3 regions of the Mesorhizobium sp. BH1-1-4 genome follow, and region 2 is predicted to be linked to each of the others. Evidence: riboswitches for the same ligand, from Rfam matches in the RefSeq annotation. Region 2 holds a riboswitch; each other region holds the start of a gene.
What was found. A riboswitch is a leader RNA that binds a small molecule or an ion and turns the genes downstream of it on or off. The one in region 2 is predicted to bind cobalamin.
Positions count from the first base shown of each region.

Region 1: another riboswitch for cobalamin. It lies ahead of LB569_RS21420 (aromatic ring-hydroxylating oxygenase subunit alpha); the one in region 2 lies ahead of LB569_RS04000 (DUF1636 family protein).
Region 3: another riboswitch for cobalamin. It lies ahead of LB569_RS27895 (DUF1636 family protein); the one in region 2 lies ahead of LB569_RS04000 (DUF1636 family protein).

Region 1 is NZ_JAIUIN010000013.1:128,981-136,767, forward strand. It holds gene LB569_RS21385 (nucleotidyltransferase family protein) at 1-33, opposite strand, end outside; gene LB569_RS21390 (glycosyltransferase family 2 protein) at 33-710, opposite strand; gene LB569_RS21395 (glycosyltransferase family 2 protein) at 710-1,462, opposite strand; gene LB569_RS21400 (glycosyltransferase family 2 protein) at 1,518-2,270, opposite strand; gene LB569_RS21405 (serine kinase) at 2,267-3,316, opposite strand; gene LB569_RS21410 (PqqD family protein) at 3,350-3,781, opposite strand; gene LB569_RS21415 (hybrid-cluster NAD(P)-dependent oxidoreductase) at 3,923-5,023, opposite strand; gene LB569_RS21420 (aromatic ring-hydroxylating oxygenase subunit alpha) at 5,044-6,291, opposite strand; cobalamin riboswitch at 6,405-6,607, opposite strand; gene LB569_RS21425 (DUF680 domain-containing protein) at 7,093-7,296, shown strand; gene LB569_RS21430 (DUF680 domain-containing protein) at 7,369-7,575, shown strand; gene LB569_RS21435 (DUF680 domain-containing protein) at 7,644-7,787, shown strand, end outside.
Region 2 is NZ_JAIUIN010000002.1:56,456-64,242, reverse strand. It holds gene LB569_RS04010 (ABC transporter substrate-binding protein) at 1-913, opposite strand, end outside; gene LB569_RS04005 (ABC transporter ATP-binding protein) at 958-1,746, opposite strand; gene LB569_RS04000 (DUF1636 family protein) at 1,743-2,156, opposite strand; cobalamin riboswitch at 2,246-2,453, opposite strand; gene LB569_RS03995 (AraC family transcriptional regulator) at 2,705-3,538, shown strand; gene LB569_RS03990 (antibiotic biosynthesis monooxygenase family protein) at 3,599-3,913, opposite strand; gene LB569_RS03985 (helix-turn-helix domain-containing GNAT family N-acetyltransferase) at 4,155-5,105, opposite strand; gene LB569_RS03980 (DSD1 family PLP-dependent enzyme) at 5,176-6,321, opposite strand; gene LB569_RS03975 (D-arabinono-1,4-lactone oxidase) at 6,318-7,598, opposite strand; gene LB569_RS03970 (MFS transporter) at 7,605-7,787, opposite strand, start outside.
Region 3 is NZ_JAIUIN010000026.1:28,042-35,828, reverse strand. It holds partial or broken gene nuoE (NADH-quinone oxidoreductase subunit NuoE) at 1-32, opposite strand, end outside; gene LB569_RS27920 (NADH-quinone oxidoreductase subunit D) at 33-1,223, opposite strand; gene LB569_RS27915 (NADH-quinone oxidoreductase subunit C) at 1,223-1,825, opposite strand; gene LB569_RS27910 (NuoB/complex I 20 kDa subunit family protein) at 1,830-2,411, opposite strand; gene LB569_RS27905 (NADH-quinone oxidoreductase subunit A) at 2,402-2,767, opposite strand; gene LB569_RS27900 (winged helix-turn-helix domain-containing protein) at 3,103-4,302, shown strand; cobalamin riboswitch at 4,332-4,537, shown strand; gene LB569_RS27895 (DUF1636 family protein) at 4,575-5,009, shown strand; gene cobW (cobalamin biosynthesis protein CobW) at 5,006-6,058, shown strand; gene LB569_RS27885 (cobaltochelatase subunit CobN) at 6,077-7,787, shown strand, end outside.

The DNA of each region.
Region 1 (7,787 bases), on a different contig from region 2:
GAAGCGTCGGCCGATGCGGCGAATGCGCGCCATCAGCCCGCGCCGGCCTTGTTTCGGGCCCGCCGCAGCATGGCCAGCCGCGCCACTTCCAGGTAGCCGCGGTCGCGCGTGGCATCGCGCCCGTAGGACAGGCTGCCGGGTCTGATTCGACGCAGCGCCAGCACCTCCTCGATCATGTCGAGGGCAAGGCCCGCCTCGCGTGCCCGCGCGATCCAGTCGATCATCTCGCCACGGCCGCCCGGCGGATCGACGACGGGTCCGACGGTCTCGGCAACCTCGCGCCGGATCAGCATCGTGGTCCGCGACCAGCCGGGCAGAGCCGCGCCTTCGGGCGCATCTGGCCGATCATTGCGGAAATTCCGCCATTGGCAGAAAACTCCCGATGCCGCGGGAAATCTCTCGAGATGCGCGAGCTGTGTTTCGATCTTGGCGGGCAGCCACAGATCGTCGGCGTCGAGCGTCGCGATGAACGGCGTCGACAGCGCGGCGATGCCCCTGGTCGTGGCGCTGCCCGGCCCGGCATTTGCCTGGCGCAGCAGGCGCAGCGGCAGGTCCGTTCCGCCGATCGCCGCGGCGAGGTCGTCGGTCGATCCGTCGTCGACAATCACCACCAGTTCAGGCCGCACCGTCTGGGCCGCGACCGACCGCAGCGTCTCGGCGATAGTGTCGCTGGCGTTGAAGGCCGGTATGACGACGCCGTATCCGTCCATCACAGGGAGTGCCAATCTGTCAGTTTGTCCAGCTCGAAGATACCTTCGATCGGCCGTAGCGACGGGTCGGCCTTGCGCCGCTTCATGGATTTATAGATAGCGCGCAGGAATTCCCGCGACTGGACGTCCTCTTGCCTCGTCATGTTGCCGGCATGCCGTCTGTAGTAGAGTGCGACCGTGTCGGGAAGCACGTATCTGGGGCCGATCTCAAAACCGCGCAGCAGGTAGTCGGTGTCTTCGGCCTGGACGAAATCCTCGTCGAAATCACCTATGCGCGCGACGAGCCGGCGCGCGAAGATCGCCGCCGACAGGTGAATGCCACGAATCGTGATGCTGTTGCTGTCCGCCGTGGGCTCCAGGATCCCGTCATCGATCTTGTCGACCAGCATCATCCTTGAGTAGGTCAGATCGAGATCGGGATTCTTCCGGAAAAACGCGACATCCGCCTCGAAGCGCCCGGCCGGCGAGATGTCGTCCGAATCGAGGAACGAGACCAGGTCTGCCTCGGGCTTGAGCAGCCTGAGCCCGCTGTTGCGCGCCCGCGTCACCCCCATGTTCTCTTGCCGGAACAGCCGGATGCAGGAATGATCATGCATCATCGCGCGCACGGCCTCGACCGAACCGTCGGTCGAACCGTCGTCGACGACGATGATGTCGAGATCGGCGGCGTCGCCTTGCCTGAGCAGCGAACGCAGCGCGGCGCCCACATAGGCTTCGCGATTGTAGACCGGCATGATCACGCTCAGCCTCATCCGCGACCTCGCGGCCGCTGCTGCACCATCCGATTTGATCGCGAGATATACCGCATTAAAGCACCCGCCAGTCGGGCGAGCTCTTGAGCTCGAAAATGCCGGGAATCTCACGCAGGGATGGGTTGGCCCTGCGTCGCCGGATCGATTTGTGGATCGCCCGCATGTGGTCGCGGAGCCGGCTCTCGCGCTTCCCGGTGATATTGCCGGCATGGCGCCTGTAGTAGATCGCGACCGTCTCCAGAAGGCGGTAATTCGGACCCGTTTCGAAGATGCGCAACAGATAGTCAGTGTCCTCGCACTGATCGAATTCCTCGTCGAAATAGCCTATGCGATCGATAAGCGCCCTGCTGAACAGGCCGGTGCTCATTGAAATTCCGCGCAGCGTTACAGTGCGACTGCCCGCTACCGGCTCCATCCTGTCATCGTCTATCTGCTCGGCCAGGGTCATCAGGGAGTAGGTCAGGTCAAGGCCCGGCTCGGCCTTGAAGCAAGCCAGATCCGTCTTGAAGCGTCCGGCAAGCGAGATGTCGTCGGAATCGAGGAATGACACAAACCCGGCATCCGGCGGCAAGTGTCTAAGCCCGGCGTTGCGCGCCCTCGCGACGCCCATATTGGGTTGCAGGACCAGGCGGATGCAGGACGCCTCGCGCATCGCAGACCGTATCGCCTCCACCGAGGCGTCCGTGGAGCCGTCGTCGATGACGATGATGTCGAAGTCGGCGTCAGCGCGCTGCCTGATCAGGGAGCGCAGCGCCGAGACGACATAGCGCTCGCGATTGTACACCGGCATGATCACGCTGAGCTTCACGAGAGGCCTCGCGTCAGGAAATTCTCGATCGCGCCGGCGATTTCTGCCGGGTCGGTGCCGAGGGACAAACGAAAGCACGGCAAGAGGCGGGTCAATTCGCTGAAGAAGCGAAAGCCGCTTTCGCGCTCGCCCGGCATCTGGGCGATGCCGGACGGCGCCAAGGCAATCATGGCATCCCTGCGTGACACCGGCATGATCGAACTTGCTCCGCCACCGCTGATATGTGGCACCACCAGCGCGACGATGTCCAGCATCGCGGGCACCGGGCGGGGCGTTACGTCGCCAATGTGAAACGTGTGCTTGCCCTGCCAGTTCAGCGGGCCTTGCTCAGCCAGCCTCTGTTGCAGGCCCAGCCGCGCGAAACCTCGCGCGTCCTGTTTCAGGGTGGAGAAAAGGGGCCGCGCGGTCACGCCCCCGACGAGATCGATCAGCACATAGTCGTCGCCGACACTGTCGAGCCCATTGAGCAGGCCGGCGGCGACAGTGCCGGATTTCCCCGCCCCGCCCGCGCCGGCGAGCAGGATACCCTTGCCGTCGATGCCGAGCGTGCCGGCATGGGTCAGCCGCATGCCGCGCGCGGCATATTCCCAGTGCAGGAAGGCGCGCAGCGGCGCCCCCGGCTCCCAGGGCGGAAAGGCATCGGCCGACGCCATCAGCTGCACGCCAACGCTACGGTGCGGATCGTAGATCTGCCAGAAATCCAGGTCGTGGAAATAGTGGCCGCGCAACCCGGCTTCGGCGAGCCGTTTGGCAAAACCGTGCTCGGTGAAATGCGCGTCGCCCCATCGCGCGGGCTCCGGAATGCCGTGGATGCCGGGATAAGCGATGAAGACGCGGCACGCGGCCGGTTCGGGCCGATCACGTCCGGCTTCGACAAATGCATGGCCCAGTGCATCGGCAAGCACGCCGTGACCGAGATGCACGGTCAGTTCCAACAGGGGCAGGCTGACCTTGCATGTGGTCGGATAGCGCAAGCCCGCATTTTCGGCGGCGGCGAGGAGATACCGGCCGTAATCGGGCAAGGTTTCCAGCGTGACGCGCGGCATCAAGCGCCTTCCATCACGGCAGCGGCCGGCCCGTCAGGAAGCCTGCTTGACCGCCGGCCAGCCGAGTGGTTCCTCGACCTCGTGGATGGGATCAATGACGATCAGGTCGGCGAGGTCGTCGTGAATGCTCACATCGAGCGGCTCGTTCGTGGCGGCCAGCTCGGCGGCCAATTCGTCCGGCAATGGCTGCACCGTCGCGTCGGAAGGCACCAGCAAGCCCAGTTCGAGCAATTGCGCTATGAAGTGATCGAGTTGGGCCTGGCCTATTGTCGAGCCGCCCGCGGTAAGCCCGACCAGAGCCCGGGCGTCCATTCCGGACGAAAGTGCCTGCCACACCTTGCTGCCGGAATCGGAGAAGCCGAAATACTTGCCATTCGCAAGGTTGAGCACCACGGCCTCGCCATCGAAGGATTCGAAAACGATATCCCGGCTCGCAACCGCATAGGCATGGGATTCATGCATCATTGTCGCCCCGCTTAGCATTCCTGCCCGCCAGCAGGACCCGTTCCACCGACAACGCCTGTAAACTTTCGGTTGTTCCTTGGCAAGGTAACCTTTGCCGGTAAGGCGCCGGCCATATGCGGGATCAGTCGAAGGCCAGCCGGATCAAACCTCGATTTCCAGTGCCGACAGTGGCTTGGAACAACAGGCCAGGATGAAGCCGTCGTCGATCTCGTGATCGAGGATGCCGCCATTGTGGCTCATCTCGACGGCGCCGGAGACTTTCTTCACCTTGCAGGTTCCGCACAGGCCGAATTCGCAGGCTGCCGGGATCCGCACGCCCGAGGCGCGGGCCGTCTGCAGCACGGTCTGGCCGGCGACGCACTCGGCATCGACGTCCGACATCGCGAAGCGGATAGGTGTTGCTGCTTCGACGGGAGCTGCCGCACCGTCCTGCTCCGGCGAGGCGAACGGCGCCTGGATTTCCTCGACGGTCGGCGCGGCAAAGCTTTCCTGATGGTATCTCGCCATGTCGAAGCCGGCGGCCTCCAGCATGCCGCGCACAGCACGCATGAAGGGATCGGGGCCGCAGCAGAAGATCTCGCGTTCACGGAAATCGGGCGCCAGCAGCGGCAGCCGGATGGCATCGATGCGGCCCATATGGCCGTACCAGCCCTCGCGGCTCGACCGCTCCTCGATCATGAAGCCGAGCGACAGGCCCGGCATGTGGCCGCCCAAAAGTTCGAGTTCCTTGCGGAAAATGATCTCTTCGGGACGCCGCGCGCAATTGACGAAGCCGACATCGGTCCAGGGCGCGCAATCGTTCAGCCAGCGCAGCATCGACATCATCGGCGTGACGCCGGAGCCGGCCGAGATGAACAGATATTTCGCCGCCGGGTGGCAGTGCAACGAAAAATCGCCGCTCGGTCCATAGGCCTTGACGTGCGAGCCGGGGGTCAGGTGATCGAACATCCAGCGTGTGCCGATGCTGCCTGCCTGCGCCTTCACCGTCACCGCGATGGAGAACGGCCGCGACGGTGACGACGACAGCGTGTAGGTGCGCATCAGCGGACCGTCCGGCGTCGGCAGTTCCAGCGTCACGAACTGGCCCGGCTTGTAACGGAACCAGGTCTGGTTGTCGGAGCGGAAGGTGAAGGTCTTGACGCCGGGCGCCTCATCGCTGACGCCGGTCACTTCCAGCACCTGCAGCCTGTCGTTCCACGGCGCCATCTGGTCGAGATGGCGATAGAGGCCAAGGTCGGTCATGGCATTCATCCCTCAGCCTCTCATGCCACGCTGCGCAGCGCCGGCCGGCCGCCTTCGGCAAGGCGCGGGCCGATGAAGCGCGCGTACCAGTCGACGAACTGGATGACGCCGCCTTCATGCAGCTCCGAATAGGGGCCGGGCTCATAGGCCGGCGACAGGATGCCGAAGGCGTTTTCCTCGACGATGCGGCGGTCCTGGTCGTTGGTCTCGGTCCAGACATGGGTGAGGTCGGCGAGATCGTAGTCGACGCCCTCTACCGCGTCCTTGTGCACCAGCCATTTCGTCGTCACCGCCGTTTCTGTGGCGCTGACCGGCAGCACACGTAAGGTGACGGCATGATCGACCAGGATATGGTTCCAGGTCGTCGGATAGTGGTAATGCATCAAGGTGCCGATCCGGTCGGCCGAGACGCTGTCGGACAGGTTCTTGCTCACCGCCCGCTTGCCCGTCATCGTGTAGCTCTGGGCATCGCGCAGCAACGGCGCGCGGGTGGCACGGTATTGTCCAGCCGGGTCGATGCGGAATTTGCTGGGCAGGCCAACAGCCTCGCATTTGGCCCAATGCGCCAGCATTTCCGGATCGCTGTCGGCGCCCTGCACGCCGGTCACGGTCGGCGCTTCCGGGAAGGTCTTGCACAATTCCGGATGATTGCCGGCGCAATGGTAGCATTCGCGGTTGTTTTCCCAGACCAGCTTCCAGTTGCCCTTCTCGATGATGGTGCTCTCGAAGGCGATCTTGGCCTCGCTGAGCCGGTGCGGCTGCAGATAGGGCTCGATCATCGCCCGCATCGGCGCGAAGTCCGCCGGCTCCTTGGCCAGGCTGATGAAGACATAGCCGGCGACGCTTTCGCAGGCGACTGGCTTCAGCCCGAACTGGCTCTTGTCGAACCCGTCGGCCATCTGGCGGGCGAACAGCAGCCGGCCGTCAAGCTCGTAAGTCCACTGGTGGTAAGGACAGACCAGTTTGGCGGCCATGCCTTTGTCGCTGTTGCAGACGCGGCTGCCGCGATGACGGCAGGAATTATGGAAGGCGTTGATCTTGCCCTGCTGGTCACGCACCAGCACGACCGGATAGTCGCCGATCTGCACGGTGATGAAGCTGCCCGGCTTGGGCAACTCGCAATCATGGCCGATGAACAGCCAGTCGCGATACCAGATCAGCTCCATGTCCAGCTTGAAGTAGTCCGGGTCGGTATAAAAGGGCTGTTCCAGCGAAAAGCCTTGTCTGCGGCTGTTCAAGAGCCTCAGCATGTCGTTGCGCGCATCCATGTCCTGTCCTCATTTTCAAGGACTGAACTGGTGGTGATGGAGGAAGGATTGAGCGCAAGCCGGCAAAAGCCGGACAAACATCATCCGCCCCTTGACCGCCCACCGCGATCAGTCGAGTTCTAGCGATCTCGGGCTGGTTTCCGGGCTCTGGAGTCGTCCTTGCGGACCATCGCGACACCTTCCCAGGCCTTCGCCCAGTGGTCTCCCGTTGCGACTTGAACTCCACCACCGTTGCGGGGGCAGCGCCGGAATCTGACCGGCTTCCCAATTCTCCGCTCCGTCGTCACGCAGCGGCACCTGAGATGGAATGATTTAATCACGACAGGGTTTGCGACATCGGCATGAAAGCGACATCGCCTCCATGCGGCGCGACACGCATGCTGGATGGTTCCGGCCGATGGAGGCGTCTTTATGGGAAGCCGCGCCGGCACCGTTTTCGACCCGTTGCCGGCGGCGAAAAAGGTTAACGGTTACGAAAAGTGACTATTAGCAGATTCTAAAATCGAACCGAACGGTTCGTTTCTGTTGACGGTGCGTGCAGGACGGTGTGAACGCAGGGCCTTCGACACAGTCGGTGATCGAAGCGGTGGTTCCAGTTAACCGGTTGATATAGCGAAGAAAAACAATGGACGTAAAAGGGCCTGGTACAATTTCAAGTGGTGGAGTCATGGTCCACGCGGAACAACTTCGTGATTGGAAACGGCAAAGGTGCTCTCCCACATCGGGGCTGTCCGAACGACGCGATTTTTAATCCCAAGACACGCCGCTAGACGGACGGAAAAAATACTGGAGTACCCCAAAATGAAAAAGATTGTTCTCACTGCCGCAGCCCTTCTGGCTATTTCCGGCAGCGCCTTTGCTGGTAGCGACCATTATGGTTCGAGCGCCGCGACCCCTGCTGCCACCTCTGTCGACAGCTCGTACACCGCTTCGACCAAGAAGTCGCAGCCGGCTGCTCAGACGCCTGTCCAGGGTGCCGATCACAACCTCTTCGGCAACAACTAATAGCCGCTCCCCGGCACGCGGCGGGATTGCCCTGCCGCGCCGGTGGACGCCACAAATTCAGGAGTATTTAAGATGAACAAGATCCTCATTGCTGCCGCCGCCGTTCTGGCCCTTTCCGGCAGCGCCTTCGCCGGTAGCGACAACTTTGGTTCGAACGGTGCCAACCAGGCGGCTGTCACTTCGACCGACAACGCGGCCACCGCGTCGATCGGCAAGTCGGCTCCGGCCACCCAGGCGCCCGTTCAGCAGGGCAGCGACCGCAACCTCTTCGGTCACTAATCCCAATCCCACGGCCGGTGGGTTCGCCCGCCGGTCCGACTGATTTCAAAAATTCAGGAGTATTTAGAATGAACAAGATCCTCATTGCTGCCGCCGCCGTCCTGGCCCTTTCCGGCAGCGCCTTCGCCGGTAGCGACAACTTTGGTTCGAACGGTGCCAACCAGGCGGTTGTCACTTCGACCGACAACGCCGCCACCGCGTCGATCGGCAAG
Region 2 (7,787 bases):
TGCCGATGGCTTCGATGTTCGCTGGTCCCGGCGTCAGCTCGGCGTAACGAAGCGCGACGAAGCGCTCGTTCTTGACCGCGTCCGTCTCTTTCATCGCCGGGTGCGCCTTCAGGAAATCGAGCAGTTTCCTGTAGCCGCCGCCGTCCTGATAATCGAGCAGGATGAGGAATTGCGGATTGCGCGCCCCCACCGTCTCCCAGTCCGTGTTGCCCCAACTGGTTTCCATGTCGGCCATGATGTTGTCGCCGCCGGCGGCCGATATCATGGCGCTGGGGATGGCGAATTTTCCGGCTGTGAACGGCTTGTCCTCGCCGGAATCGTAGAGGAACACGCGTGTTCCCTTGCGATCACCGACCTTGGCGGTGATATCGGCTAGCTGCGCTTTCCAGCCGGCGACGAGCTTGTCCGCTTCCGGCTCCTTGCCGAAAACCTTGCCCAGCTTTTCGACGTCGCCATAAAGCAGGTCCATGGAGGCGGCCGGGCGGCTCTTGTCGAGATGGACGCAGCTTTCGGTCAGCACCAGCGTCTTGATGCCATGCGGTGCGAGCGTGTCGGGGGTCACGTCGCCGCCGGGCTTCATACCGTAGTACCAGCCGGCGAAGAAGAAATCGGGCTCGACCGCGACGAGATTCTCCAGCGTTGGATATTTCGGCGCCAGTTCTGGGATGGAACCCTGTTCTGCCTTGAATTCGGGGCCGACCTTGTACCATCCGGTGATGCCCGTCAGGCCGACGATCGAGGGCTGCAGTTTCAGCGCGAAGGCCATCTCGGCCATGTTGAGATCATGGATGACCGCACGCTTCGGTGGAGCGTCGAAAGTCAGCGGGTTGCCGCAGCTGTCGACGGTGACGGGGAAGGCGAAGGCCGTCGAGGCGAGCAGCGAGAGGACGAGCGAGATGGCAAGGCGTTTCACGGATTTGCTCCTTGGTTGAACCGTGTCGGATGATGAGAGGGTGATCACGATGGCGGCGCGGCGCGATTCGGGAGTTCGAACACCGTCAGTTCGCGATCCTCGGTGGGATGGCGCAGGCGGAACACGTCGACGCCGAAAATCTCGCGGATCAGCTGCTGGGTCAGCGCCTCATGCGGCGGCGCCAGAGCCTGCAGCCGCGCCTCATTCATCACCGCGACCTTGGTGGCGAAGGGCGCTACCAGCGTCAGATCGTGCAGCACGGCGATCACCGTCATGCCCAAGCCGGCCACCAGTTCGAGCAGTTGCGCGCGAGCGCGCGGGTCGAGGTGGTTGGTCGGTTCGTCGAGAAACAGGAGCTTGGGTTCCTGCGCGATGGCTCGGGCAAGCTGGGCGCGCTGGCGTTCGCCACCCGACAGCGAGCCGATGGTGCGGCCGAGCAGCGGCAACAGGCCGGTCCGGCGCAGCGCATCCACGACAATGTCGCGCTCCTCGCTCCGACGCCCCAGGCCGGCATGCGGGACTCGGCCGAGCTCGACATAGTCAATCACCGCCAGACGCGGATCCGGCTGGTCGGTCTGGCCAACGACGGCGATATGCAAGGCCCGCTCGGCCGGCGAAATCCTGTCCAGGCGTCGCCCGCCAAGCTCCACCTCGCCCGAACTTGGCCTGAGCATGCCGGACAACATGCGCAGCAGCGTGGTCTTGCCGGCGCCGTTGGGACCAATGATGGCGAGGCGGTCGCCTGATGTCACCGACAGGCTGACGGCATCGACCAGAGCCCGGCCATTCGCCGTCGCGCTCAGGTCGCGCGCATCGAGAAGCGGCGTTGTCATCGATTGCCATCCGCCGGCTTGCCCGGTGCCGGGATGCGGGCCAGCGTCTTGCCGGCCAGGCGCGGCGGACGTTGTCCGGAATTGCACCAGCCGTCGGCAAGCGAAGCGTAGAGCCTGGCAAACCGCACGAGATCGCCAGCGTCGGCCTCTGCATCGATCGAGCCGAAGAGATAGGCGGCTTTGCCCGGCGCCTGGAAGGCCACTGCCAGCGGGCGCGCGCATCCCGCCATGCAAGCCACGCCCTCGACCGTGAAATCACGCATCAGGTCAGGCTGGGCCGAGAGACGGGAGCGCAATTCGGCGCACAGAGCTTCGCCAGACCTGACGCCGGTCGGCACGTCGCGGCAAAGCGTGCACACGATGATCTGGTGCCTTTGGGTGCGGTGAATACGATCGATTGCGCCGTCCAACGTCCCGTCACTTTCAAAACTGGCGACGGAAGGATGTTGGTCGACCGGCCGACAAGACCGATGTCCACGTTTCCTCCCGGCACACCCCGTCCGGTCAACTCGGTGATGGCAGGTCTCCTGGCTCACGGGTCTCCGCGCAATCCTGCCTTCCCAGCCTTGCCGGCCAGTGGCGTTCCGGATCTTGCTCGCCGCTTACAGTTGCGGGGGCAGCCGCGGCCTCGACCCAAATCGGATCCCACCGCGTTCCCTTTTCACCCCTCGCCTTTCGGCTCGGGGACCATCACGAGTCGCAGCCTAGGCCGCGAGCGGCGCCGAGGCAAGACGATCACTATGTTCTGTTATAACAATACATGCACTCAGTCAATCGCTGCCGACACGGCCATCACCGTGCTGTTCGACGGTACCTTGCCGACACGGCCATCCGAGTCGATCACAGCAGGCACCCAATGAGAACGCGCGACCGCTTGCCCATTTGCGCGATGCGCAATTTCGATCAAACTGGGCGGGCTGCGAGGCGCCAGGGTGCGGATGCCAAATGCGAGGAGCACATGAACCCGACCGAGAAAGCGCTATGGTTTGTCGAAAGCCATCTGCCTGACGTCGTTACGCTCGACGACGTCGCGCAAAGCAGTGGCGTGTCGCGCTTTCATGTGACGCGCGCCTTCGGCGCCGCCACCGGCCGCTCCGTCATGGGCTACATGCGCTCGCGCCGGCTGACCGAGGCGGCGCGCAAGCTGGCTGGCGGAGCGCCCGACATTCTCAGCATCGCGCTCGAGGCCAGCTACAACTCGCATGAGGCTTTCACCCGTGCCTTCCGCGACCAGTTCGGCACCACGCCGGAACTGGTGCGCGCGCAAGGTTCGACCAAGTCCCTCGACCTCGTGGAGCCTATCCTGATGGACAGCTCACTTCTCACCACACTCCAGCCGCCGCGCTTCGAGACCAGCCGGCCCTTCCTCGTCGGCGGGCTCGGCGAGCGCTACAGCTGCGAATCCAGTGCCGGCATTCCCATGCAGTGGCAGCGCTTCGCTCCATACATCGGCAACATACAAGGCGAGATTTCAGGCGTTTTCTACGGCGTCTGCCTCAATGGCGACGATGCCGGCAATTTCGACTATGTCGTCGGCGTCGAGGTGCGCGACTTCGCGGATCTGCCGAAGGAATTCCAACGGGTGCGGGTGCCGGCACAGAAATATGCCGTGTTCACGCATCGCGAGCACATCTCGACCATCCGGCGTACGATCAACACGATCTGGAACAGCTGGCTGCCCGCCTCAGGCCATGAAATCGCCGACGCGCCGGAATTCGAGCGCTATGGCCCTGAATTCGATGCCCGCACCGGCAATGGTGGGCTGGAGATCTGGGTGCCGGTCAAATCATAGGGGCTGGATGCCGAATGGGCCACGCCCCGGCAGCAGCCGAGGCGCGGCCCGCCGCCTCGCCTATTCCACGGTGAGCGCGACCTCATAGAGGCCGGGATGGGCCTGCCCCAGGGCCTGGTTGCGATCGAGGAAACCGCTCGTCCGCAGATGCTCGAAGACGCGCCGCATGGCCGCCTGATCCCGCGCCTGCGCATAGTTGACGACGCGTGAGCCGTCGAGTTCCCTGTGCAAGCTGGCCGACATCCAGCCGGGAATGCCACGACAACTCATTGCCGCCTCCCGCAAAAGGTCGATCAGCGCCTGCTGTCCGCCCTCGGGCACGGTGAAGACGTTGATCTGGGTGATGACGCCGGTGTCGGCGCGAATGATGGGCATTGTCTCTTCTCCTTCGTTGGCGCCTGGCACACGAAGGAACGCCGATCGGCGGGACCCCGAACGCCAAGCCCGGCGTCAAAGCACGCCGTGGCTTGCCGTGGGTTCCCATTCTGGATGGGAACGGAGCTTCCATCTGACGGAAGGGAGCGGGCTTACCGTTTGCCGCTCCAGGGTCCTTTTCGACCCGTATTCGATACCATTGGCGCAAACCGCCAGCAACCCGGCATTGCCGGACAGCTCGCTAGAGATCGAGATCCCAGTTCTGGCCAACCAGATCCTTGCCGAAGGAATAGTGGGGCTCTTCCTCGGTCAGCCTGAATCCGGCCGCCTGGTAGATGTGCCGGGCGGCGGTCAGAATGTCGTTGGTCCACAGGGTCAGCGTCTTGTAGCCCCTGGCGCGGGCAAAGCCGATGCATTCCTCGACCAGGCGCTTGCCGATGCCGAGACCCCGCGCCGAAGGTTCGACATAAAGGAGCCGCAGCTTGGCCACCTGGTCGGACTTGCGCACGACGAAGACCGAGCCGACGACCTCGCCTTCCCGTTCGGCGATCCAGCCGCGCTCCCATTTCGGATCGTAGGATTTTACGAAATTGGCCAGGATTTCGGCGACCAGCGCTTCATAGGTTTCGTCCCAGCCATAGTCCTGGGCGTAGAGCATCCCTTGCCGGCGGGTGATCCAGCCGATGTCGCCGACCTGCGGCGGCCGCAGCAGGTAAGGGATTTTCGGCTCGGCACTGTCATCCAGCAGTCGCTGTACCGTGCGCATGGAATTGACCAGCCGGTCCTGCTCCGAGGTGGGCAGCCGATCGAGCAGCGCCGCGACCTGGTCGTGCGAATCCTTGTTCAGCGGCGCGAAGGCGTTCCTGCCCGCCGGCGTCAGCGCGATCGTCGACTGCCGCGCGTCCGAAGCAAGGGTGGCCCTGGAGATGAGGTGAAGGCGCTCGAACTTCTTCAGCAAACGGCTGACATAACCGGCATCGAGGCCGAGATCGCGCCCGAGGTCGGTCGCGGTCAGTCCGTCACGATGCGCCAACTCGTACAGCACCCGCGCCTCGGTCAACGAGAAGGCGCTCTTCAGCAGCCCTTCGTCGAGCAGTCCGATCTGACGCGTGTAGAACCGGTTGAAGGCCCGAACCGCATCGATCAGGTCCTTGTTGTGCGCAGCGTTGTCGGGCTGATGGTGAATGGTCATGGACATCTCCTGTCCAAACACGATCGCCGATTTACTTGACGCAGTCAACTATTAGAGACGGTCTGCCCCATCACATCATCGGCAATACCGGCCAGCGATCCACGATTCTGCCACGGGAAAGGACCGCGATCGGCCCGAACTGCTGCAGCACGGCCTCGCTCTGCGTCGGCCGCAGGAAAGCGTAATCGTCGGGCTTTGCAGTCGTGTCGGTTGGCAGGCCCATGAATTGTTGGTTGGAGGACAGGCCGAGCAGGCCGTTCGTCTTCATGCCCTCGGGAAACACCGGCTCGGCCATCCATTTGCCGCCATAGAGGTAGCAGCCCTTGCGCGGAAACCGGCCGAGCGCCTGCAGCAGGCGCGAGACCGCCGGCGGGCCGGGCAGCATCGGCTCGACCACTTTCAGGATCGGCGTCGCGATGAAGGCGGCCGGCTGAAAGCCATCGAGGCCTGGCGTGTCGAAATCGCCAGGCAGCACGAAGGCAGAGCCCATCGACACTTCATTGGCGGCGCCGCCATGATGAAGCAGCGCGGTCTTGCTGCCGCCAATGTTGAGTATGCTTCGCTGGTCGGCGCCGAGGCGCGCCACGAAAGCCGCAACTCGTTCCGAGGCTTGCGCCAACGCCTTGGCCGGCCCGCCGAACAAGCCCGGTATGTGCGGCGCATGCGCCTCATAGGCCATGACGCCTTCGCAGCGCAGCCCTTTGTGGGTCGGCAGCAATTTCAAAGCCCGCGACAAGGCCTCCGGTTCGGCGAAGCCGCCGCGATGCAGTCCGACATCGATTTCGAAAGCGATGCGCAGCTCGACACCGAGTTCGTCGGCGAGCGCGCCATACTCCGCCAGCCTCTCCTGGGTATCGATCAGCCAGCAGACGCGCGACCAGGCCGTATCGCCCCTCGAAAGCACCGCCCTTGCCGCGCCGACCGGCATCGGCTTGCCATAAAGGAGATCGGCGTGCGGAAACGCCGTCAATACCGCCTCGCTGATCGGCGGATGGAAGGTCATGAAACGGTGGGTTCCAAGCGTATTGCCGATATGGGCAAGCAGCGGCAGGCAAGCGAGCGACTTGTCGACCAGCCGCACGGCGAGGCCGGGATCGAGCCTCTCCCTGACCAGGGCGATGTTGCTGTCCAGCCGGTCACGGTCGAGCAGCAGGCAAGGTTGGAAAATGCCCGCCTCTCGCAGCGCATCCGAAAGCGTCGCGAAGTAAGCTTTCATTGATCGATGCCGAACAGGTCGGCCATGTAGGGCGAGACGAAACGGTTGTGCGGATCGATGTCGCGGCGCACCGCCATCGCGTCGTCCCAGCGCGGATAGAGCTTTTTCAGGTCGGCCGCCTTCAGGGTGTGCATCTTGCCCCAATGCGGCCTGCCGCCATATCGGCGGAAGATCGGTTCGGCCGCGCGCATGAACGGCAGCGGATCGTTCGCCGCGTCGTGGTGGATGGCGATGGAACAGGTGAGCCTTTTGTGAAAGGGCGAGAGCCAGAAATCGTCCGGTGCCACCGACCGCACTTCCATCGGGAAATAGACCTCTGGAAAATGCTTCTCGGTCAGGTCGATGATCTCGGCCAGCGCCTTCGGCCCCTCCTCGAAGGGAAGGTGATATTCCATCTCGTTGAACCGGGTCTGCCGGTCGCTGGCATAGACATTTAGCCAGTCCTGCACATAGTCCTCGGCCGGCACTTTGGCGACCGCGCCCAGGATCAGCCGGCGGCGCAGCGACGGCAGCCAGGCAAGCCCGGTGCGCAGGCGGCGCAGTGTGCGCAAGGAGCCCTCGTCATCGTCGGTCGGGCGCGTCGTCGTCGCTTCGGTGCTAAAGTCGCTGGCGATGAACTGCGCGTAACCGGAAAACGGAATGTAGTAGAATTCGGCCGAGCGATGGGCGGCCATCATCGTTTCGAAATCGCGCAGCATGTCGGCGATCGGCAACACCCATTTGCGGCGGCGCAGCCGGTAGGTCGCGATGTTGTTCAGCGTCACTTCGCTGAGCACACCGAAGGCGCCGAGCGCGACGCCGATGGCATGGATCGTCTCTTGATCCCCGTCCCGCTTGAATTCGCGGACCTTGCCCAGCCCGTCGACGATCTGCACCGTGTCCAGTTGCGTGTGATAGGCACCGAGCGTCGGCCCAGAGCCATGGGTGGCCGTGCCCAGCGCGCCGCCTATCGCCTGACGGTCGATGTCGCCCATATTGGGCAGGCCCTGGCCAATGCCTTGCAGGATGTGCATGAGCGAACCAAGCCGCGTCCCTGCCCGCACGCGTGCCTGATTTTTTTTCGCGTCATGCGAGACCAAGCCTTCGAGCTTCTCCAGCGACAGGATGGTGCCTTGCGACTTGACCAGCGGCGTGAAGGAGTGACCGGCGCCGACGACGCGGACCGGACCGGGCGCGGTCCGGATGAGATCGCCGAGTTCGCCGGCATCGGCGGGGCTCGCCATCAGCCGTGGCTCCGCGGTGACAAAGCCCGACCAGTTGCTCCAGCTGTTCGACATGGCCGCTCACGCAACCGCGCGGCGACGCCGCGCCACGAGGACAAACAGGCCGAGCAGCGCCACGCTGGCGACGGCGCTCGCGGCGGCGAATTCGGGAACCGGGCGAAAATCCTTGCCGTCGATGAGCAGCGACGCCGCGACCGGCCCGATCGCCAGGCCGAAAAGCTGGGCGGCCGGCACAAGCAGCAC
Region 3 (7,787 bases), on a different contig from region 2:
ACGCTGGCTTCTGCGAGACGGCGGACTGACATTTAGCGATCGACCTCACCAAACACGATGTCGAGGGAGCCAAGAACGGCGGTGACGTCGGCCAGCATGTGGCCGCGGCACAGGAAATCCATGGCTTGCAGATGCGCGAAACCCGGCGCGCGCAGCTTGCAGCGGTACGGCTTGTTGGTGCCGTCGGAGACGAGATAGACGCCGAACTCGCCCTTCGGCGCCTCGACCGCCGCATAGACCTCGCCGGCCGGCACGCGATAGCCCTCGGTGTAGAGCTTGAAATGGTGGATCAGCGCTTCCATCGAGCGCTTCATCGCCTGGCGTTTGGGCGGCACCACCTTGCCGTCGAGGTTCGACACCGGGCCGGTGCTTTCCTTGCCGAGCAGGAGATCGACGCACTGGCGCATGATCCTGGCCGACTGGCGCATTTCTTCCATGCGAACGAGGTAACGGTCGTAGCAGTCGCCGTTCTTGCCGATCGGGATGTCGAAATCCATCTCCGAATAGCATTCATAGGGCTGCGACTTGCGCAGGTCCCATGGCGAACCCGAGCCGCGCACCATGACGCCCGAAAAGCCCCAGGCCCAAGCATCTTCCAGCGAAACGATGCCGATATCGACATTGCGCTGCTTGAAGATGCGGTTGCCGGTGAGCAGCTTGTCGAGATCGTCGATCGACTTCAGGAATGGATCGATCCACTTGCCGATATCCTCGACCAGCTGGCGCGGCAGATCCTGGTGGACGCCGCCGGGGCGGAAATAGGCGGCGTGCATGCGCGAGCCGGAGGCGCGCTCATAGAACACCATCAGCTTTTCGCGCTCGACGAAGCCCCACAGCGGCGGCGTCAGCGCGCCGACGTCCATTGCCTGCGTCGTCACATTGAGAATGTGCGACATGATGCGGCCGATCTCGCAATAGAGCACGCGGATCAGCTGGCCGCGCCTCGGCACCTCGATGCCGAGCAGGCGCTCGGCCGCCAAGGCAAAGGCGTGCTCCTGGTTCATCGGCGCGCAATAGTCGAGCCGGTCGAGGTAAGGCACCGCCTGCAGATAGGTTTTTGCCTCGATCAGCTTTTCCGTACCGCGATGCAAGAGCCCGATATGCGGATCGACCCGATCGACCACTTCGCCGTCCAACTCCAGAACCAGCCTCAGAACACCATGCGCGGCAGGGTGCTGAGGTCCGAAATTGATGTTAAAGTTGCGAACGGAGGTTTCAGCCATTACTGCTTTGCCTTCTCATCCCCTGGCAGCACGTAATCCGTGCCTTCCCATGGGGACAGAAAATCGAAATTGCGGAATTCCTGCTTCAGTTCCACAGGCTCGTAGATGACGCGCTTGGCTTCGTCGTCGTAACGCACTTCGACGAAACCGGTGAGCGGGAAATCCTTGCGCAGCGGATGGCCTTCGAAACCGTAGTCGGTCAGCAGGCGGCGCAGGTCCGGATGGCCCGAGAACAGCACGCCATAGAGATCGTAAGTTTCGCGCTCGAACCAATCGGCGCCGGGATAGACGCCGGTGATCGAAGGCACCATCGTCTCCTCGTCGGCCTGCACCTTGATGCGAATGCGAACATTCTGCTTCGGCGAAAGCAGGTGATAGACGACGTCGAAGCGCTTGGCCCGCGACGGATAGTCGGCACCGCAGACATCGATGATCGAGATGAACTGGCAGCGCGCATCGTCGCGCAGGAAGGCCATCACCTCGATCAGGTTTTCCGGCTCGACGTGAACGGTAAGCTCGCCATAAGCGAGCACAGCGTCACTGAAGCGCCCAGGCAGCTTCTCGCCGAGATAGGTCGACAGTTCGCTAAGGGATGCGGCCATGGATTTACCGTTCGATCGTGCCGGTGCGGCGAATCTTCTTCTGCAGGAGAAGAATGCCGTAGAGCAGGGCTTCGGCACTCGGCGGGCAGCCGGGCACGTAGATGTCCACCGGCACGACCCGGTCGCAGCCGCGCACCACCGAATAGGAATAGTGATAGTAGCCGCCGCCATTGGCGCACGAACCCATCGAGATGACGTAGCGCGGCTCCGGCATCTGGTCGTAGACCTTGCGCAGCGCCGGCGCCATCTTGTTGGTCAGCGTGCCGGCGACGATCATGATGTCGGACTGGCGCGGAGACGCGCGCGGCGCGACACCGAACCGCTCTGAATCGTAACGCGGCATCGAGGTGTGGATCATCTCGACCGCGCAGCACGCCAGACCGAAGGTCATGAACATGAGCGAGCCGCTGCGCGCCCAGGTGATCAGCGCCTCGGTCGAGGTGACCAGAAAACCCTTGTCGGCAAGCTCATTGTTGATTTCGAGGAAGAAGGGATCGTCCTCCCCCACCGGCCTGCCGGTGTTGGGATCGATAATACCTTTGGGCTTCGGCGCGACGAGGGTGCCTGAACTGTCGTTCAATCCCATTCCAGCGCTCCTTTTTTCCATTCATAGGCAAAGCCGATGGTCAGCACTGCCAAAAAAACCATCATTGACCAGAAACCGAGCATGCCGATCTTCGAGAAGGACACTGCCCAGGGGAAGAGGAAGGCGACTTCCAGGTCGAATATAATGAACAGGATCGACACCAGGTAGAAGCGGATGTCGAATTTCATGCGGGCGTCGTCGAACGAGTTGAAACCGCACTCGTAGGCGGAAAGCTTTTCGGGATCCGGGTTGCGGTAGGCCACCAGGAACGGCGCGACCAGCAGCGCCAGGCCGACGACCAGTGCCACGCCGATAAACAGGACGATGGGCAGGTACGAACTGAGAAGTGCGTTCATGCAGCGGCTTTCCGTTGGCGCCAATCCACTTTGACTACAGCACCGAACCTTAATGCGGAAGCGTGACAGATTAACCGCTGAACCGTTTTAAGGGGGCCTATGCTGCAACGCGGCGAGGGTTAGCGCAGCACTTCCAGCGAAGCAAGTCAAACCTTGTTCAAAACAACGAGCTGGACGGCATTCCGGGAGAAACTGGTCTCATACGCTCCTGTTTGATTTCCTTCGCTTTTTACTCCACTTTTCTCTCCTGACAGGATTGCCACCAAAACCCTGCTAGCATGGGCTGGAATCACCCCATCACATCTTTGTCAAAGCACCCTCAGAGTGACGCCTGCATGAAGGAAAAGATCTCGCTTGCCACCGCCCGGCGCATCGCGCTCGCCGCGCAGGGGTTTCTCGACCCCCGCCCCGCCGGCACGCCCGACCGCCGCCATTTCGCCCGCGTTCTGTCCCGCACCGGCCTGCTGCAGATCGATTCCGTCAGTGCGGTGGTGCGCGCACATTACATGCCGCTCTATTCGCGTCTTGGCCCCTATCCCCTCGCCTTGCTCGACAACGCCGCCGTGACGCGCAAGCGCACCGTGTTCGAATACTGGGCGCACGAGGCCTCCTTCCTGCCGGTCGAGACCTACCCACTGATGCGCTGGCGCATGCGGCGCGCCGAGCAAGGCGACGAAATGTATCTGGGGCTGGCCAAATGGGGCCGCGAGCACGCCGCCTATATAGAAGAGATCTACCGCGAGGTCGTCGAGCGCGGGCCGATCGCCGCTTCGGCGCTCGAAGGCCAGAAAGGCTCCGGCGGCTGGTGGGGCTGGAGCCACGCCAAGCACGCCTTCGAATGGCTGTTCTGGGCCGGCCGCATCACCACGGCGCACCGACGCGGTTTCGAGCGCTTCTATGACCTGCCGGAACGCGTGCTGCCGCAGGCGATCCTCGACCTGCCGGTGCCGGCGGCCGAGGACGCGCACCGCGAATTGCTGCGCATCTCCGCCCGCGCCCATGGCGTGGCGACATCGGGCGACCTGCGCGACTATTTCCGCCTGTCGCCGGCCGATATGAAAGGCCGGCTGGAGGAACTGGTCGAACTCGGCGACTTGCTGCCGGTCCGTGTCGAGGGCTGGGACAAGCCGGCTTACCTTCACAAGGACGCCCGTATGCCGCGCAAGATCGAGGCCCGCGCCCTGCTGGCGCCGTTCGATCCGGTCGTCTTCGAGCGCTCGCGCTCGGAACGGCTGTTCGATTTCCACTACCGCATCGAAATCTACACGCCGGCTGACAAGCGCCAATATGGCTACTATGTCCTGCCCTTCCTGCTTGGCGACAGGATCGTGGCGCGCGTCGACCTCAAGGCTGACCGGCCGGCCAGTGTCCTGCGCGTCCACGCGGCTTATGCCGAGCCCGGCGCACCGCCAGAGACGGCGGCTCAGCTCTTCGAGGAATTGAAGCAGATGCAGGGCTGGCTAGGCCTCGAACGCATGGAGGTGACGCCTGCCGGCGATCTGGGCCCGGCGCTGGCCGACATCACGGTGTCGTAAGCTCGCGTTGACACCGCTGCCCGCAAGAGCCTAAATCCGATCCAGACGGTCTCCTCTCAGCAAAGGGAGGAGCCAAGAGGGAATGCGGTGCGGGCTGAAAACCCAAATCCGCGGCTGTCCCCGCAACTGTAAGCGAAGAGCCAAGGCCGAAAGCCACTGGGATTGTCCCGGGAAGGCGGCTACCCAAGGCGATGACCCGCGAGCCAGGAGACCTGCCGTCTGGAATGCAAGAATCCGATCGCCCGGCGGGTTTTCCGGGCAAGGAGCCTGATTTGGATCGCGACAGCAGTTTTTCGGCTGAAACAACAGACGTTTTGTCCGGCGAGGGTGATTCCCTGGCCGGCGTGACCGTCATCGTCTGCGCCTCGTGCCGCGACGAGACCGGCTCCGACGCCAATCCCCGGGCCGGCGAAATTTTGGCGGAAGACACGCGCCAGGCCGCCTCGGGCGAGAACATCCGCATCCGCACGGTCGAATGCCTCGGCAATTGCAAGCGCCGGCTGAGCGCCGCGATCCTGCGCGACGGCTGCTGGAGCTATGTGTTCGGCGACCTGACCACAACCAGCGGCGCCGATCTCGTCACCGGCGCCAAGCTCTTCGCCACCTCGACCGACGGCCTCATTCCCTGGCGGGGCCGGCCCGATAGCCTCAAGCGTGGCCTCGTTGCCCGCATCCCTCCTCTCGACATGCTGAAGGACTTGACATGACCGCTCCAAATTCGGCCGGCAATCTCTCCCGCGTTCCCTGCACCGTCGTTACCGGCTTCCTCGGCGCCGGCAAGACGACACTGGTTCGCCATCTCCTGGAAAATGCCGGCGGCAAGCGCATTGCCATCATCGTCAACGAGTTCGGCGACATCGGCATCGATGGCGAAATCCTCAAAGGGTGCGGCATCGACACCTGCCCCGAGGAAAACATCGTCGAACTGGCCAATGGCTGCATCTGCTGCACCGTCGCCGACGATTTCGTGCCGGCGCTCGACCAGATCCTGTCGCTGACGCCGAAGGTCGACCACATCCTGATCGAAACCTCCGGTCTCGCTCTCCCCAAGCCTCTGGTTCAGGCTTTCCAGTGGCCTACGGTGAAGAGCCGGGTGACCGTCGACGGCGTCATCGCCGTGGTCGACGGTCCCGCACTTGCCGAGGGCCGCGTCGCCAACGACATGGACGCCCTGCAGGCGCAGCGCGCCGGGGATGACAGCCTCGACCATGACGATCCGGTCGAGGAAGTGTTCGAGGACCAGATCGCCTGCGCCGACCTGATCATCCTGTCGAAGAGCGACCTGATGGATGCCGCCGGTTCGGCCCGCGCCAACGCCATCGTCAACGAGCATTCCGCCCGCGCCGTGAAGATCGTGCCGACGTCTCATGGCAAGGTCGATCCCTCGGTGCTGCTCGGGCTTGGTCTTGCCGTCGAGGACGACATCGAGAACCGCAAGTCGCATCATGACGGCGCGTTCGATCATGAGCACGATGATTTCGACACCTTCATCGTCGACATCCCCTCGATCGCCAATCCGGACGAACTGGCCAAGCGCGTCACAGAGGCCGCCGAACAGGAAAACGTCCTCCGTGTGAAGGGTTTCGTCGAGGTCGGCGGCAAGCCGATGCGGCTCCTGCTGCAGGCCGTCGGCCCGCGCGTCAATCATTACTATGACCGTGCCTGGACGGCTGATGACGACCGCCGCTCGCGCCTCGTCGTCATCGGCCTCAAGGGGCTGAACCGTCCGGCGATCGAACGTATCCTCGCCGGCTGATTTCAGACACGGACCGCGATGCACATCCTCACCACGACCTCCGCCTCGCTCGACGACCTCGCCGAGCCTGTCGATCTCCGGCAGACGCCGGCGGATATCGTGGCCCTGTCCTTCACCGACAGCGATCTCGCCGGACTGGCGGCGGCATGGAAGGCGCAAGCCGATCGCCTGCCCTCGATGCGGCTCGCGTCACTGCGCGACCTGCGCCATCCCATGTCCGTCGACCTGTGGATCGACAGTGTGGCCCGCCACGCCAGGATCATCCTGGTGCGCATCCTCGGCGGCTACGACTGGTGGCGTTATGGTTGCGACCAGCTCGCCGCGATTGCCCGCGAACGCGGCATCAAACTGGCGCTGCTTCCCGGTGAAAGCCACGACGAGGATCTCAGGTTGATCGAATCCTCGACGCTGCCGCGCGCCGACCTCGACAGCCTTCTCGGCTATTTCCGCGAAGGCGGCCCGGCCAATATGAGCGCGCTGGTGCACAGGCTGGCAGGCCTGGCTGGACAGGACACGTCGGTCGCCAGTCCGGTCAGTGTGCCGAAGGCCGGTTACTATCAGTCTGGATTGGGGGTCGTGGAGAAGCCGGACCTTTCAATGGTCGGCGCTCCCGTCGTCCCAATTCTTTTCTACCGATCGATGCTGCTTGCAGCCGATGTCGCACCCATAGACGCTCTTTTTGAAGCTTTGGAGCAACGCGGCATGCTCCCGATTCCCATCTTCGTCTCCAGCCTGAAAGACCCGGTGTCCCTGGCCTTTGTCGAAAATGCCCTCGCCTCGCTGAAACCCGCCGCCATCATCACCGCGACCGCTTTCGCCTCCGGTGCCGAGCCCGGCGTCGAAACCCTGTTCGACCGCGCTGGCGTGCCCGTCTTCCAGGTCATCGTCGCCACCACGCGCCGCGATGTCTGGGAAAACAACCAGCGCGGCCTGGCGCCCGCCGACCTCGCCATGCATGTCGTGCTGCCCGAACTCGACGGCCGCATCCTTGCCGGTGCCATTTCCTTCAAGGGCGAGAGCGATGTCGATCCCGCACTTGGCCATCGCGCGCTGGCCAACCGGCCGGAGCCGGATCGCGTGGCGCAGGTGGCGGGGCGTGTGGCGGCTTTCATACGCCTTCAGGAGACGCCCCGTGCCGAGCGCAAGCTCGCCATCCTCATTCCCGATTATCCCAGCGCTCCTGGCCGCACCGGCTATGCCGTTGGCCTCGATGTGCCGTCGAGTGTGTTGGCCATGCTGCACGACTTGAGCGAACAGGGCTATGTGGTTGGAGAGATTCCGCAAACGCCGCGTGAATTGCTGGATGCGCTGGAGCGGAGCCAAGGCGGGCTGGGGCTGGAGGATTATTTGGCCTTCTCTACGGAGTTGCCGATAGTGGCAATTGCTCCAGTAGAAGCCGCTTGGGGAAAGGCCGATGACGAGACAGGATTGCGCGAGGCGCCCCCCTCTGTCCTGCCGGACATCTCCCCCTCAAGGGGGGAGATTGAGCTGTCATCGCCGATTTCGCCAATCCCAAACGTTGAAAGTGGAGCGCCGCCAGCGAAGCTGCTGATCTCCCCCCTTGAGGGGGAGATGTCCGGCAGGACAGAGGGGGGCGCCTCGCGCAGACCTTCGCTATCAAGCAAAAAACACTTCCCCTTCCGCGCCGCCACCTTCGGCAACATCACTGTCGCCCTCGCCCCTGATCGCGGCCGTTCCGCCGACCGCCGCGCCGACTATCACGACCCGA